2 regions of the Kitasatospora arboriphila genome follow, and region 2 is predicted to be linked to the other one. Evidence: riboswitches for the same ligand, from Rfam matches in the RefSeq annotation. Region 2 holds a riboswitch; the other holds the start of a gene.

Evidence for each region. A riboswitch is a leader RNA that binds a small molecule or an ion and turns the genes downstream of it on or off. The one in region 2 is predicted to bind cyclic di-AMP.
Region 1: another riboswitch for cyclic di-AMP. It lies ahead of ABD353_RS29990 (LysM peptidoglycan-binding domain-containing protein); the one in region 2 lies ahead of ABD353_RS29370 (C40 family peptidase).

What each region holds. Positions count from the first base shown of each region.
Region 1 is NZ_BAAALD010000079.1:8,076-15,783, reverse strand. It holds gene ABD353_RS30005 (nucleoside triphosphate pyrophosphohydrolase) at 1-261, shown strand, start outside; gene ABD353_RS30000 (SDR family NAD(P)-dependent oxidoreductase) at 219-647, opposite strand; gene ABD353_RS29995 (cytochrome P450 family protein) at 910-2,199, shown strand; cyclic di-AMP (ydaO/yuaA leader) riboswitch at 2,411-2,577, shown strand; gene ABD353_RS29990 (LysM peptidoglycan-binding domain-containing protein) at 2,582-3,394, shown strand; gene eno (phosphopyruvate hydratase) at 3,599-4,885, shown strand; gene ABD353_RS29980 (FtsB family cell division protein) at 4,990-5,424, shown strand; gene ABD353_RS29975 (DUF501 domain-containing protein) at 5,421-6,071, shown strand; gene ABD353_RS29970 (Ppx/GppA phosphatase family protein) at 6,068-7,009, shown strand; gene ABD353_RS29965 (NAD(P)/FAD-dependent oxidoreductase) at 7,449-7,708, shown strand, end outside.
Region 2 is NZ_BAAALD010000075.1:27,609-35,316, reverse strand. It holds gene ABD353_RS29375 (CocE/NonD family hydrolase) at 1-635, shown strand, start outside; gene ABD353_RS29370 (C40 family peptidase) at 587-1,654, opposite strand; cyclic di-AMP (ydaO/yuaA leader) riboswitch at 1,665-1,853, opposite strand; gene ABD353_RS29365 (C40 family peptidase) at 2,213-3,241, opposite strand; gene ABD353_RS29360 (NYN domain-containing protein) at 3,433-4,794, opposite strand; gene ABD353_RS29355 (hypothetical protein) at 5,021-5,293, opposite strand; gene ABD353_RS29350 (rhomboid family intramembrane serine protease) at 5,442-6,287, shown strand; gene ABD353_RS29345 (Lrp/AsnC ligand binding domain-containing protein) at 6,284-6,565, shown strand; gene ABD353_RS29340 (aminotransferase class V-fold PLP-dependent enzyme) at 6,636-7,708, opposite strand, start outside.

The DNA.
Region 1 (7,708 bases), on a different contig from region 2:
CTGGACGGCGTCCCGTCGGGCCTGCCCGCCCTCGCGTACGCGGCCAAGCTGGTGTCCCGGGTGCGCCGGGCCGGCTTCACCGCCGTGTCGGACGCCCCGTACGAACTGCCGCGGGAGCTGACCGCGGAGAACGCCGGCGAGCTGCTGCTGGCCGTGGCGCAGCGCGCCTACGACGCCGGCGTGGACGTCGACGCGGCGCTGCGCGGTGCCGCGCGGCGCTACCGGACGGCGGTGCGGACGGCCGAGGGGCTGTCGGACTGACGCTGCGGCGGGACGACCTCGCTGATCGCCTCGCCGACCAGGGCGAGCAGCTCGGCCAGCGGGGCGAGGTTGTCGTCCAGGTCGGCGAAGGAGACGATCCGCTCGCCGTGCGGGCCGGCGACGGCGAAGAGGTCGATCCGGCCGAGGTGCTTGCTCGCGGTGTCGACCAGGGCGGCGACGTCGCTGGGCTGGTGGACGTCGCCGCTGACGCCGACGACCGGGCAGCCGGGGCGGTCGAGCTCGGTGGCGAGGTCCTCCGCGACACCCGGGCGCAGATCGGCGACGAGCATGCCCGCGGCGCCCGCGGCGGCGAAGCGGCGGGCCAGGTCGGCCCCCTCGCCCCCGCTCAGTACGGCGATGACGACCACTGCCCCGGCTACTCGCACGGCCTGCTCCTCTCTGAGCACGACACCCCGCGGGCGGCTCCGCACGTCCGCCCTCACGGTTATCGGAGGATCGTAGGCACCTCGCGACCCTCCGCAACAGGGATTACCCCCCAGGTGACCAGGCTCACGCCCGTCCGGGCCGATCGGATCCGGCCGTCCCGCACGGGCCCTCGGGCAGCGCCTCCCGACGGCGCCCGCGCGGGCCGGGCGGGCCGGTCGGGCACCGTCGGGAGGGGCGCCCGGCAGCGGATACGGTCGGGGCATGCCGGAGACCCCCCGACCCGACGACCGACCCGAACTCTTCACCTGGGAGTTCGCCGCCGACCCCTACCCCGCGTACGCCTGGCTGCGCGAGCACGCGCCGGTGCACCGCACCACGCTGCCCAGCGGGGTGGACGCCTGGCTGGTGACCCGGTACGCGGACGCCCGGCAGGCGCTCGCGGACGCCCGGCTCTCCAAGAACCCGGTGCACCACAGCGAGCAGGCGCACCGCTCCGGCAGGGTCGGCATCCCGGGCGAGCGGCAGGCCGACCTGATGACCCACCTGCTGAACATCGACCCGCCGGACCACACCCGGCTGCGCCGGCTGGTCTCCAAGGCGTTCACGCCGCGCCGGGTGGCGGAGTTCGAGCCGCGGGTGCAGCAGCTCACCGACCGGCTGATCGACTCCTTCGCCGGGCGCGGCACGGCCGACCTGATCCACGAGTTCGCCTTCCCGCTGCCGATCTACGCGATCTGCGACCTGCTCGGCGTGCCGCCGGAGGACCAGGACGACTTCCGGGACTGGGCCGGCATGATGCTGCGACACACCAAGCCGGGCCAGCCCGGCGGGCAGCGCGGCGGCGTCGGCCGGGCCGTGAAGCGGATCCGCACGTACCTGGCGGAGCTGATCCACCGCAAGCGGGCCGACCTCGGCGACGACCTGATCTCCGGGCTGATCCGGGCCAGCGACCACGGCGAGCACCTGACCGAGAACGAGGCCGCGGCGATGGCCTTCATCCTGCTGTTCGCCGGCTTCGAGACCACCGTCAACCTGATCGGCAACGGCCTGCACGCCCTGCTGCGCAACCCCGGGCAGCGGGCGCTGCTGCAGGAGTCGGTGGCACGCGGCGAGAGCGGCCTGCTGGAGACCGGCGTCGAGGAGCTGCTGCGCTACGACGGGCCGGTGGAGCTGGCCACCTGGCGGTTCGCGACCCGGCCGCTGACGATCGGCGGGGTGGAGATCCCGGTCGGCGACCCGGTGCTGGTGGTGCTGGCGGCGGCCGACCGCGACCCGGCCCGGTTCTCCGACGAGAACACCCTGGACCTCGCCCGCGCCGACAACCCGCACCTGGGCTTCGGCCACGGCATCCACTACTGCATCGGCGCCCCGCTGGCCCGCCTGGAGGGCCGGGCCGCCCTGGCGACGCTGCTGACCCGGCTGCCGGACCTCGCCCTGGACGCCGACCCGGCGGACCTGCGCTGGCGCGGCGGCCTCATCATGCGGGGCCTGCGCGAGCTGCCGGTCGCCTTCACCCCGGCAGGGCCGTCCGGGCGGCGCGACACGGTCTGACGGTGTGTCGCACCGGTCGGATCCGGTCGGATCTGAACACTCGTCAATCAGGAGACACCTGCATCGTTCGTGGGCGATTATCGGCTCTCCGTAATTGCTCCGTGATACCCGCGATATGAGCTTGTGATCGGTCGTTCGATCTGCTTACTCTCCCGAACAGTCCGCAGCCGCGGACCCCGGCACGGCAACGCCGAATCCTGTCCGCCGTGCCCGGGCCTCACGACCGAGACCCAGGACAGGGGCGGGGGAACCACGTTCGTCGCCGTCCCCACGGCTAGGGGTGAAGCCGCGTCAGCAGGGCCCCTCCTGCGGCCGCGGCCGGGCCAGCCTCCCGGTCCGAACCCGACAGCTCACCTCGCAGGCGTTCGGAGAGGGACAACCCATGCTCTTCACCGGACCTGGCCGCCACCGCCGCAGGACGTCCGCCGAGAAGGCGGTCGCCGTCGCGGGTGTCACGGGTGTCGGCCTCGCCCTGCCGCTGCTCACCGCGGGCGGAGCCCATGCCGCCCCCGTCTCGATCTGGGACAAGGTCGCCCAGTGCGAGAGCGGCGGCAACTGGAGGATCAACACCGGCAACGGCTTCTACGGCGGGCTGCAGTTCACCGCCCGGACCTGGAAGGGGTTCGGCGGCGCCCGGTACGCCCCGCTCGCCCACCAGGCGAGCAAGAGCGAACAGATCGCCGTCGCCGAGAAGGTGCTGGCCTCCCAGGGGCCCGGCGCGTGGCCGGTGTGTTCCAAACGCGCCGGCCTGACCCGCGCGTCCGCCGGGAGCGGCGGGACGCGCAGCGGCACCGGACAGACGCAGGCCCCGGCGGCCCCGTCGTCGCCGTCGCCACAGTTCCCCGGCCGCGGCGGCTTCGACGCGGACTCCGGCGTGTACTGGTACCAGAAGGACGACCAGTGGTACTGGACGGCGCACCAGGAGGTCTACGAGCGCCACCTGCCGCCGGCGCCCACCGGGCCGGCCGACCCGGCCGACGACGGCGCCGACGAGGGCGCCCGCACCCTGCAGGCCGTTCCGGTGCCCTCCCTCGGCCGCGAGCAGTACACCGTGCAGGAGGGCGACACGCTGTCCGGCATCGCCGCCGCGCACGGGCTGCCCGGCGGCTGGGAGCAGCTGTACACGAACAACCGCGAGGCCGTCGGCGCCGATCCGGACCTGATCCTGCCCGGCCAGCAGCTGCGCCTGGCCTGACGGTCCGGCACGGTACGAACGGTCCGTCCGCCCGCGGGGCGGCACCCGCGGGCGGGCGGCCGGTTTTGTGGTCCTTCAGGTGAACTACCGGCGAGTAGACCGGCCACACGGTGAGACAGGGCCATGCGCGGCACGGCCCGGTGGGCCCGTGCGGTTAGGCTCTGGTCGTAACGACCCTCATCCGCTTCCGCTAGGAGATGCCTCGTGCCGTCCATTGATGTCGTCGTAGCCCGCGAAATCCTCGACTCCCGCGGTAACCCCACGGTCGAGGTCGAGGTCGGCCTCGACGACGGCAGCACCGGTCGTGCCGCTGTCCCGTCCGGTGCCTCCACCGGTGCCTTCGAGGCCCTGGAGCTTCGCGACGGCGACAAGAACCGCTACTTCGGCAAGGGCGTGGAGAAGGCCGTCCTCGCCGTCATCGAGCAGATCGGCCCGGAGCTGGTCGGCTACGACGCCACCGAGCAGCGCCTGATCGACCAGGCCATGCTCGACCTGGACGCCACCCCCGACAAGTCCTCGCTCGGCGCCAACGCGATCCTCGGCGTCTCCCTCGCCGTGGCGCACGCCGCCTCCGAGGCCAGCGACCTGCCGCTGTTCCGCTACCTGGGCGGCCCCAACGCCCACGTGCTGCCCGTCCCGATGATGAACATCCTCAACGGCGGCTCGCACGCGGACTCCAACGTCGACATCCAGGAGTTCATGATCGCCCCGATCGGCGCGGAGTCCTTCTCCGAGGCCGTCCGCTGGGGCGTCGAGGTCTACCACACCCTCAAGGGCGTGCTGAAGGAGCGCGGCCTGTCCACCGGCCTCGGCGACGAGGGCGGCTTCGCGCCGAACCTGGACTCCAACCGCGAGGCGCTCGACCTCATCGTCGAGGCCATCAAGAAGGCCGGCTACACCCCGGGCAAGGACGTCGCGCTCGCCCTGGACGTCGCCTCCTCCGAGTTCCACAACGACGGCGCCTACACCTTCGAGGGCAAGGCGATCTCCTCCGCCGAGCTCATCGACTACTACGCCGAGCTGGTCGCCGCGTACCCGCTGGTCTCCATCGAGGACCCGCTGGACGAGTCGGACTGGGACGGCTGGAAGGCCATGACCGACAAGCTGGGCGACAAGGTCCAGCTGGTCGGCGACGACCTGTTCGTCACCAACCCGGAGCGCCTGCGCCGCGGCATCGAGACCGGCACCGCCAACGCGCTGCTGGTGAAGGTCAACCAGATCGGCTCGCTCACCGAGACCCTGGACGCCGTCGAGCTGGCCCAGCGCAACGGCTACCGCTGCATGATGTCGCACCGCTCCGGCGAGACCGAGGACGTCACCATCGCCGACCTCGCCGTCGCCACCAACTGCGGCCAGATCAAGACCGGCGCCCCGGCCCGCTCCGAGCGCGTCGCCAAGTACAACCAGCTGCTGCGCATCGAGGAGATCCTCGACGACGCCGCCGAGTACGCCGGCCGGGGCGCGTTCCCCCGCTACAAGTACGAGGGCTGAGGCTGACACCCGCGCGCTGACACACGGCCGCTGGACCGGTGCCCCGGCAACCACCCCGTAGGGTGGGGGCCGGGGCACCGGCGTGAGCAGGAGGGGTACGAGCGATGTGGAAGATCCCGGGACTGGCGGGGCGTCCGCGCTTCACCAGCCGCGCCACCGTGCTCGTGCTCGTCCTGTGCTCGCTGGTGGCGATACTCGCCTACCCCACCCGGCAGTTCCTGACGCAGCGCTCGGAGATCGCCGACCAGCGGGCCAGGGCGGAGCACGCCCGGCAGCAGGTCGACGAGCTCCGGCGGGCGAAGGCCCGCTGGCAGGACCCGGAGTACGTGAAGGCGCAGGCCCGCGAGCGGCTGCACTTCGCGATGCCCGGCGAGACCCCGTTCGTCTCGGTCGACCCCTCCGCCTCCCCCGGCCCGGCCTCCGCCGACGCGCTGCCCACCGGCCCGGTCAGGGCGGCCAAGCCCTGGTACACCACCGTCCTCGAGTCGGTCGACCTGGCCGACTCGACGCCCGCTCCTCACGAAGACAGCACGCCATGACCTCTGAACAGCACCCCGCCACCGACGGCACCGTGTCGGACGCCGACGTCGCCGCCATCGCCGCCCAGCTCGGCCGGGTCCCGCGCGGGCTGCGCGGGGTGGCCCACCGCTGCCCCTGCGGCAACCCCGACGTGGTCGAGACGGCACCCCGGCTGCCCGACGGCACGCCCTTCCCGACGCTCTACTACCTGACCTGCCCCAAGGCGGCCTCGCTGATCGGCACCCTGGAGGCCGACGGCGTGATGAAGGATCAGAGCACCCGCCTCGCCGAGGACCCGGAGCTCGCCGCCGCCTACCGCGCGGCCCACGAGGACTACATCGCCCGCCGCGACGCCATCGAGGTGCTGGAGGGCTTCCCCAGCGCCGGCGGCATGCCCGACCGGGTCAAGTGCCTGCACGTGCTGGTCGGCCACTCGCTGGCGGCCGGCGAGGGCGTCAACCCGCTCGGCGACGAGGCCATCGGCATGCTGGAGGACTGGTGGGCCAAGGGCCCGTGCGTCTCCCCGGCCGAGGTCGAGGCGGCCGGCGAGCGGGTCCTGCGCAACCGGGCCAAGGAGCAGGACCACGCCGCGGTCATCGCGGCCAAGGAGCAGAAGACCGCCGAGCGCGCCGCCAAGCGCGCCCGCGCCGAGGAGGAGGACCAGTGACCGCCACCCGGGTCGCCGCGATCGACTGCGGCACCAACTCGATCCGGCTGCTGATCGCCGACCTCGACCCGGCGACCGGGGAGATCGCCGACCTCGACCGCCGGATGATCATCAACCGGCTCGGCCAGGGCGTCGACTCCACCGGCCGGCTCCACCCGGACGCCCTGGAGCGCACCTTCGCCGCCTGCCGCGAGTACGCGGAGATCGTCGCGGCGCACGGGGTGGGCCCGGAGCGGATCCGCTTCGTCGCCACCAGCGCCTCCCGCGACGCCGAGAACGCCGCGGAGTTCACCGAGGGCGTGCGCGGCATCCTCGGCGTCGTCCCCGAGGTGGTCAGCGGCGACGAGGAGGCCCGGCTCTCCTTCACCGGCGCCACCAAGGAGCTCACCGGCGGCTCCCTCAAGCCCCCGTACCTGGTCTTCGACCTCGGCGGCGGCTCCACCGAGTTCGTGCTCGGCGGTGACGAGGTGCAGGCCGCCCGCTCGGTCGACATCGGCTGCGTCCGGATGACCGAGCGGCACTTCGGCGGCGCCGAGCTGCCGACGGAGGATCAGATCGCCCGGGCCAAGACCGACATCCTCGCCGCGCTGGACACCGCCGCCGAGACGGTGCCGCTCACCGAGGCGGCCACCCTGGTCGGCCTGGCCGGCACCGTCACCACCGTGGCCGGCATCGTCCTGGGCCTCCCGGAGTACGACTCCGGGAAGATCCACCACGCCCGGCTGGACGTCGAGCAGGTCCGCGCGACGGCGACCCGGCTGCTGCACTCCACCCACGCCGAGCGGATGGCGATCCCGGTGATGCACCCGGGCCGGGCCGACGTGATCGCCGCCGGCGCCCTCGTGCTGCTGGAGGTCATGGAGCGCACCGGCGCCGCCGAGGTGGTCGTCAGCGAGCACGACATCCTCGACGGCATCGCCTGGAGTATTGCCCGCTGACCACTGCGGGGGCTTACCCGAACGGCCCCGGAGCGTCGCGATGCCACCCGGCAGGCGCCCGGGGCCGCCTGCTGCGCGGTGTGTCGCCAGAACCTTCGTGAATTTCTTCACATGGCCGACCAGCCTTTCGACGCACTCCGGTGTCCGCTCCGTCCGTTATGTGGGACCGAAGGTCGCCCTCCGTGTTCAGCCAGCGGATCGCAGGCAGGGCTCGCCGATGGCCGATGGATTCGAAATTCCGCCCGGGAACTCGGGCGCCACCGGGATCGTTGCTGCTCAGCAGGGCCGTGACCCCCCGCGGCATCACTCCGCACCCCCCGCCGCCGTGAGCGGGCCGCCACACCCCCGAAATGCGGGCGCGCAGTGTAGCAGGGGGTGTCCAGAGGCTTGTGACGGGCCTCACGAAGTGCCCGTCAGATGGGGGTGGATACTTTCCGATATGAGCACCACGGAGCGTCCTCGCATCCTCATTGTCGGCGGTGGTTACGTCGGCCTGTATGCCGCGATGCGCATCCTCAAGAAGATGCGCTACGGGGAGGCGACCGTCACGGTCGTCGACCCGCGGTCCTACATGACGTACCTGCCCTTCCTTCCCGAGGCGGCCGGCGGCAACGTCGCGCCCCGCAACCTCGTCGCGCCGCTGCGCAGCGCCCTCAAGAAGGCGGAGGTGCTCACCGGTGCTGTCACCGGTGTGGACCA
Region 2 (7,708 bases):
GACTCGACGACGCGCTGCGCACCGCCGGGACGCCCTCCGGCGAGCGCTTCGTCCCCGTCCGCTCCCCGCAGCACACCGGCATCGACGCCGGGGCGCTCCGGCCGGCCGGCGGCGCGGCCGACCTGCCACCGGACCAGCGCGAGGAGGACGGCCGCTCGGTCTGCTTCGACTCCGTGCCGCTGCCGGAGCCCGAGGAACTGCTCGGCGGACCGGCGCTGCGGCTGCGGGTGCGCTGCGACGGCCGCCACGGGCAGGTCGCCGCCCGGCTCTGCGACGTGGCACCGGACGGATCGTCCACGCTGGTCACCCGGGGTGCGGCGGCGCTGGCCGGCGGCACCGGCCCGGTCGAGGTGGAGGTGGAGCTCGCCCCGGTCGCGCACGCCTTCCCCGCCGGGCACCGGATCCGGCTGGCGCTCTCCTCGGCGTACTGGCCCTGGCTGTGGCCGGTCGCGGAGACCGGTGGCTTCGAGGTGGACCCGGGCGGCTCGGTGCTGACGCTGCCGGTGCGGCACCTGGCGGCGGGCGCCGGCCGCGGGCCCGGCCCCACAGGGGGAGCCGGGCCCGCGGGGAGCCGCCGGACGGGCCGTCAGACCCGGACGATCGCCGAGATCGGCATGGCCGTCGCCGAGACGTAACGGACGACCGCACCGGTGTGCGGCGCGTGGATGACCTGCCCGCCGCCCACGTACATGCCGACGTGGTGCTGGTCGCCGTAGTAGATCACCAGGTCGCCGGGCTTGGCGTTGGCGATGTTGGTGCCGATGTTGGTGCCCGCGCCGGCCTGGGACTGCGAGGTGCGCGGGATCGAGACGCCGGCCTTGCCGTACGCCCACTGCATCAGACCGGAGCAGTCGAAGGTGCTCGGGCCGGTCGCACCGTACACGTACGGGGCGCCCAGCGCGGACTTGACGGCCGCGATCGCCTTGGCGGTGTACGAGCCCGAGGGCACGTCCACACTGCCGAGGTCGGGACGGGCGGTGTCCCGCGAGGCGCGGTCCGCGGAGGACTTGGCCGCGGAGGCCGCCTTCGCCTCGGCCGCGGCGAGGTCGTCCTTCTCCTTCTGCGTGAGGGTGTTCAGCAGGGCGCTGGCCTTGGCCAGCTTGTCCTGGAACTCCTCCTTCTTGGCCTTCAGCGCGCGGGTGCTGGTGTCCAGCTCGGCGAGCTTGTGCTCGGCCTCGACCTTCTGGCCGTCCAGCTTGGCCTGCTCGGCCTTGAAGGACTTGAGGGTGTCGGCCTGGGTGGCGCTCATCCGGCTGACCGCGCCGGCCTGGCCCAGGAACTCGCCCGGGTTGCTGGAGAGCATCAGCTGGACGGTCGGCGAGATGCCGCCGTCGCGGTACTGCTGGGCCGCGACCTCGGCGAGGCGGCCCTGGACGCCGCTGACCTCCGCCTGCTGGCGGGCGACCTGGTCCTGCAGCTGGGTGACCTGCTTCTGCAGGTCCTGCTGCTTCTGCTCGGCCGCGAGGTAGGCCTCGTTGGAGGCCTCGGCCTGCTCGTTGAGCTGGTCGACCTGGGCCGCGACCTGCTCCTTGGTGGGGGTCGGGTCCGCGTGCGCGCCGGTCTGCGAGGAGAGGGCCACCGCAGTGGCGGCTGCCGCAGTCAGGATCGAGGCACGGGTACGGCCGACGGGCTTGGGACGACGATGGGACGCCACGAAGGCGGACTCCTTCTTCCTCACACCGCCTACCGGGTGAGCTGACGGGTTCGGGCCGGAAGCATTGCCCTACGACGCCTCACGCCCGCACCCGCCCGTCCGCGGTCCGACCGCGGCCCGGCCGGCGCGGCCGACCTGACGCCGATTCACCCCGGGGGAAACGTGGTTCCCCGGCTCCGTTCGACAGCACCCCCGCAGGGGCTCCCCGTGGACGGTCGGGACCGTCCTGCTGCGTCGCGGACTCGGCGGCGACCACCGCCGCCGCCCGGGTTGGGCGAACCACTGTGCGGTGATCCGTGGGGATGACCCTAGTAACCGATCCGTGATCCGTTCAAATCCTTGTCAGAAAAACGACGGGGAAATGTTGTCGTGAAAATGTGATTGCGACCGCCGGTGACCGGTAATCCACGCTCGGCTGACGCGATGTCACCCGTCGGCGGACAAAACGCGACGCCCGGGCGTGTCGGAGATCACACGGTGATCGCGACGCGCCCGGGCGTGTCATGCGGCATCAGAAACGCCGCAGGTGAGGCTTATGTCCGAATTGCTACTGGAGGGTCAGACGCGGCGGATCGTCTTGATCGGCAGGGTGTCGGCGTCCATCACCTTCACCACGTCGCCGGTGTGCGGCGCGTGGACGACGAGGCCGTTGCCGATGTACATGCCGACGTGGTGCGCGTCCGAGTAGTAGATGACGAGGTCACCCGGCTGGGCGTCGGCCAAGGAGGGTACCCGGGCGCCGACGCTCGCCTGCGACTGCGAGGTGCGCGGCAGCGACACGCCGGCCTTGGCGTACGCCCACACCATCAGACCGGAGCAGTCGAAGGAGTTCGGGCCGGTGGCGCCCCAGACGTACGGGGTGCCGCGCTTGCCCATCGCCGCGGCGACCGCGGTGGCCGCGTAGCCGGAGGCCGGCGGCAGGCTGCCCAGGTCGTAGCGGCTGTCGCCGCGCGAGGCGCGGTCGGTGCCGAGGACCGCGGCGCGCTCGGCGGCGGTCAGCGTGCTCAGCAGGCTCTGGGCCTCGGAGAGCTTCTTCTGGACCTCCGACTTGGCGTCGTTCAGGACCTGGGTGGAGCGGTCCAGCTCGGACAGGATGGCGGCGGCCTCCTGCTTCTGCTGGTCCAGCCGGCGCTGCTGGTCCCGCAGGCCCTTCAGCGTCGAGGCCTGGGTGTCGGTGGCCTGCTCGTTGCTGGACGCCTTCGCGAGGTAGTTGTCCGGGTTCGAGGAGAGCATCAGCGCGACCGTCGGGTCGACGCCGCCGGTGCGGTACTCGTCGGCCGCGACCGCGGACAGGCCCGACGCCACCTGGGAGAGCTGCTCCTGGCTGCGGGCGATCTGGTCCTGCAGCTGGTCGGCCTGCTTGCGGAGCTGGTCGGCCCGCTCCTTGGCGCCGTTGTACTTCTCGGCCGCCTGCTCCTGCTCCTCGAGCAGCTTGTCGACCTGGACCTTCACCTCGTCCTTGCTCGGCTTCGCCGGCGCGGCATGCGCGGCGGCCTGGGCCGACAGGGCGACCGCGGTCGCGGCGGCAGCGGTGAGCACGGTGACCCGCGCGCGGCTCGGCTGCTTGGGACGGCGGTGGGAGGCCAAGGGACTAGCTCCTTCTTCCTGCTGGACTCACCCGATCGGGTGGACGTCCGGAAAATAGGTTTGACGCCAGACCCTAGTGAAGATCCGCCCCCTGCGCCACTCCCGTGCCGGGCGAACTTGGCGCGGAACGCTGGATTTCACCACCCCGACACAACCCCGCCACCATGCCCTCCACCTGGGCCGACGACCCGTCAGGGCCGGGCGAGCCGGTTGAGCAGCAGGATCGACGCGACCGGGCGTGCACCGGCCTTCCGTACGCCGTCCGCAACCTCCCGATCCGTGGAGACCACCACGACCGGCCGGCCCTGCGGCTCGGCCCGCACCAGGCGGCGGATCAGCTCGTCCGCGGTCTCCCCGGTGCGGCTGAAGCGCACCCGGACCCCGCGCGGCGGCGCCATGATCACCGGGACGTCGAGGTCCTGCCCGTCGAAGACGCAGGTGACCTCGGCCTGGGTGCGCTGCGCGAGCATCGCCAGACCGCCCAGCAGCCGCATCCGCTGCTGCTCCAGCGGCAGCGTCGGATACCCGGTCTTGGTCACGTTGTAGCCGTCGACGACCAGGTGCACCTGAGGGATCGCCAGCAGCTGGTCGAGCAGTGCGGGGTCGTCCTCCGCCAGACCGCGGCGCGCCACGTCGTGCGGGTTGGCCGAGCCCGGCTCGACCGCCTCCACCAGGTCGGCCGGGCGCAGCTGCGCCACCGGCAGCGCCAGCTCGCGCTGCAGGCCCTGCGCCGACTGCAGCACCGTGTCGAGCAGCAGCCGCAGCCGCATGTCCTCCACGCTGCGGCCCTCGCGCGCCGACCGCCGGCCGGCCTCCGCGGCCGTCTCCAGCTCGGTGATCCGGTGCCGCAGCCGCCGGGCCTCGCCGTCCGCCGCACTGCGCTCGGCGGCCGCGGCGGCCCGCGCCGCCTCCAGCTCGGTCGCCAGCTTGCGGGCCTCGGCCTGCGCCCGCCGGGTGTCGCTCTCCAGGCTCCGGACGCGCTTGCGCAGCGACTCCGCCTCCCGGCGCACGCCCTCCGACTCGGCGCGGTGCCGGTCCAGGTCCGCGCGGGCGGCGGCGCGCACCTCCGTCAGTTCGGCCTGCAGCTTCTCCACCACCCGGGCGGCCTCGGCGGCGGCGCCCTCGGCGTCCGCCCGCTCGACCTCGTCGCCCGCCTCGACCACCAGCCGGCTCCAGCCGGCCGGGCGCAGCAGGTAGGCGGCGGCGGCCACGTCCATCGGGTCGGCGGCGGCCGGCACCGCGCCGGACTCCAGCGCCTTCACCAGGTCGGGCTGGCCGAGCCGCAGCCGATCGGCTATCCGGACGCGGAAGACCGGCTCCGCGTCCAGCGCCGCGGCCAGCGCGGTCGCCGCGTACTTGGCGCGCCGGGCCGGGGTGAACTTGGCGTACGGGCGCAGACCCGCGGGCAGTTCGCCGGGCGGGATGGCGCCGAGCGCGTCGGCGGCGATGCCCACGACCCGGCGGCGGACCCCTTCGGGCAGCGGCCGGTCCAACTGCTCGGACGGTGCGTCCCCGGCCGCGGGCTCCTGCCCGGCCCCGGCGGCGTCCGGCAGCTCCGCGTCCGCGGCGGGCTGCTGCCCCTGCGGCTCGGCCGGCCCGCTCGCTGCGTCCACCACGTCCTCGGCTCCGATTCTGGTCCCCGGGCCCGCGGCCGGTGGCCGCTGCCCTCGAAATGCACCGCTCTGTGCAATTGTCCCGTCTACCGTGCCCAGCCGGGCACCGCGCCACACACCCCGGCGGCGCCAGGGGCTCCACCGGGGTGTGTCGGAAGCGCGAGGCTCAGGCCTTCGGCTCGTCCTCGGCCGGCTGCTCGTCGGCGCCGGCGCCGGGGCGGGCCACCAGCTCCACCTGGTCGACCGCGTTGCACCAGCGGCAGCGGACCGACTCCAGGGTCTCGCTGAGCACCTCGGTCTCCTCCACCTTGGACTCGCCGCCGAGGTCGAAGTGGAGGTACTCCACCACCCGGGCCGAGCGCGTCACGTCGAAGCGGGTGAGGTTCCCGCAGAGCGTGCAGCGCCAGCGGGTCTCGGCGGTGGGGGCGGCGATGGTCATCGGAGGTCCTCTCGGATGGTCCGGGTCCGGTCCTCCAAGCCTATTGCGTGCGGCTCTTCCGGCGGTCACCGGTCCTGAAGGGCGGACAGGTCACCCGCTTGCTGCACCCGCGGTGTCACCGCGGGTGCACCGAGGAATGCTCGCTGTCATGGCCGTCCCCGCCCCCGTCCCCGCCCCCGTGCGCGCAGCGGCGGGCCGGGACGCCGCCGCGCCGGCGCGCACGCCGGTCGTCACCTACGCGCTGATCGCGCTGAGCGCCCTCGTCCTGCTGGCCGGCCCGAGCTTCGGCCTCAATCCGCGGTACGGCACCGGCAACGCCCGCGTCTGCGCGGAGCAGCGCTTCGAGCAGCACTGGGGGGCCGTCCCCGCGGAGCTGCTCGCCAACCGGCCCCTGGACGCCGGCCGGCTGGCGACGCTGCCCCCGGCGGTGCCCGGCTGCACCGTCCCTCCCACCCCGCACAAGATCCCCTTCCTGTCGGTGCTCAGCTCGCTGTTCGTCCACGCGGGCTGGCTGCACCTGGTGGGCAACCTGCTCTTCCTCTACGTCTTCGGCCCGGACGTGGAGGAGCGCCTCGGACGGCTGCGCTTCCTCCTCTTCTATCTGGGCATCGGCTACCTGGCGACGTATGGCTGGGCACTGGCGGAGTCGGACTCCACGGAGTCGGTGCGGGCACTGGTCGGCGCCTCGGGGGCGATCGCCGGGGTGCTCGGCGGGTACCTGCGGTGCTATCCGCGGGCCCGGGTCACCGCGTTGGTGCCGGTGCTGTTCTTCCTGCCGCTGCGGTTCCCGGCCTGGCTGGTGCTCGGCCTGTGGTTCGCCCTGCAGTGGTGGCCGGTGGGCCCCGCGGTGCCGGGCGTGGCCTACCTGGTGCACGTGATCGGCTTCAGCGCGGGGTGGCTGCTCGCGCGCCCGGTGCGGCCCCGGACAGGGCAGACGCGCCGCCTGACGGCGGATACGCTGGGCGGAACCCCACACACAGGAGCCGAAGAGTGATCACCGCGATCGTCCTCATCAAGACCAGCGTCGACCGGATCCCCGAGATCGCCGAGGCGATCGCCGCGATCGAGGGCGTCAGCGAGGTCTACTCGGTGACCGGCAGCTACGACCTGGTGGCGATGGTCCGCGTCCGGCAGCACGAGGACCTCGCCGAGGTGATCCCCGGTCAGGTCAACAAGGTCCCGGGCGTCGAGCACACCGAGACCCAGATCGCCTTCCGCACCTACTCCCAGCACGACCTGGAAGCCGCCTTCGCCCTCGGCCTCGACGAGTAGGTAGGAGGGGCAGCACCCCCAGGGGCGCGTGCGCGGTTCCCCGCGCCCCTGAGTGCGTACCCCGAACGTCTCAGGCGGCCCGGTCGGTGTCCGCGACGCAGCGGCCGCCCTCGTTGCGGTAGGACCAGCGGGCGCCGTCGGTGACCAGCTCGCGGACGGCGGCCAGGAAGCGGTCCACGTGCTCCTCCGGGGTGCCCGCGCCGAAGCTGACCCGGATCGCGTTGAGGCTCCGCTCCCCCGGCAGCGACGGCTCCGGCGCGCCGCACGCGGACGGCGCCGCCTCCTCCCCGCCGAGCAGCGTCCGCACCAGCGGGTGCGCGCAGAACAGGCCGTCGCGGACGCCGATGCCGTACTCGGCGGAGAGCGCCGCCGAGAAGTGCGAACTGTTCCAGCCGCGGACGACGAAGGAGAGCACGCCCACCCGGGCGGACCGCTCGCCGAACAGGTTGAGCACCTTGACCTCGGGGATCCCGGCCAGCCCGGCGGTGAGCCGCTCGACGAGCGCCTGCTCGCGGGCCTCCAGGGCGTCGAACCCGGCCTCGGTGAGCGCCCGGCAGGCGGAGGCGATGGCGTAGGCGCCGATCACGTTGGGCGAGCCGGCCTCGTGGCGGGCCGGGCCGGTGTGCCACTCGACGGCCACCGAGCCGTCGGCCTCCCGGGCGACGGTGCGGCTGGCGCCGCCGCCCGCCAGGTAGGGCTCGGCGGCGTCGAGCCAGTCGCTGCGGCCGGCGAGCACCCCGGCGCCGAACGGCGCGTAGAGCTTGTGGCCGGAGAACGCGACCCAGTCGACGTCGAGTTCACGGACCGACAGGCGGTGGTGCGGGGCGAGCTGGGCGGCGTCCAGCACCACCCGGGCGCCGTGCCGGTGGGCGGTCTCGGTGAGTTCGGCGATCGGCCACAGTTCGCCGGTGACGTTGGAGGCGCCGGTGACGCACAGCAGGCGCGGGCCGTCCGGGGAACCGGCGGCGAGGGCGGCGTCCAGGGCGGCGACGGCCTCGGCGTGCGAGCGCGGGGCGCGCAGGTACTCGACCGTCAGACCGGCATGGCGCCAGGGCAGCAGGGAGGCATGGTGCTCGGTCTCGAAGGCGAACACCCGGGTGCCGGCGGGGAGGGCCCCGGCGAGCAGGTTGAGCGAGTCGGTGG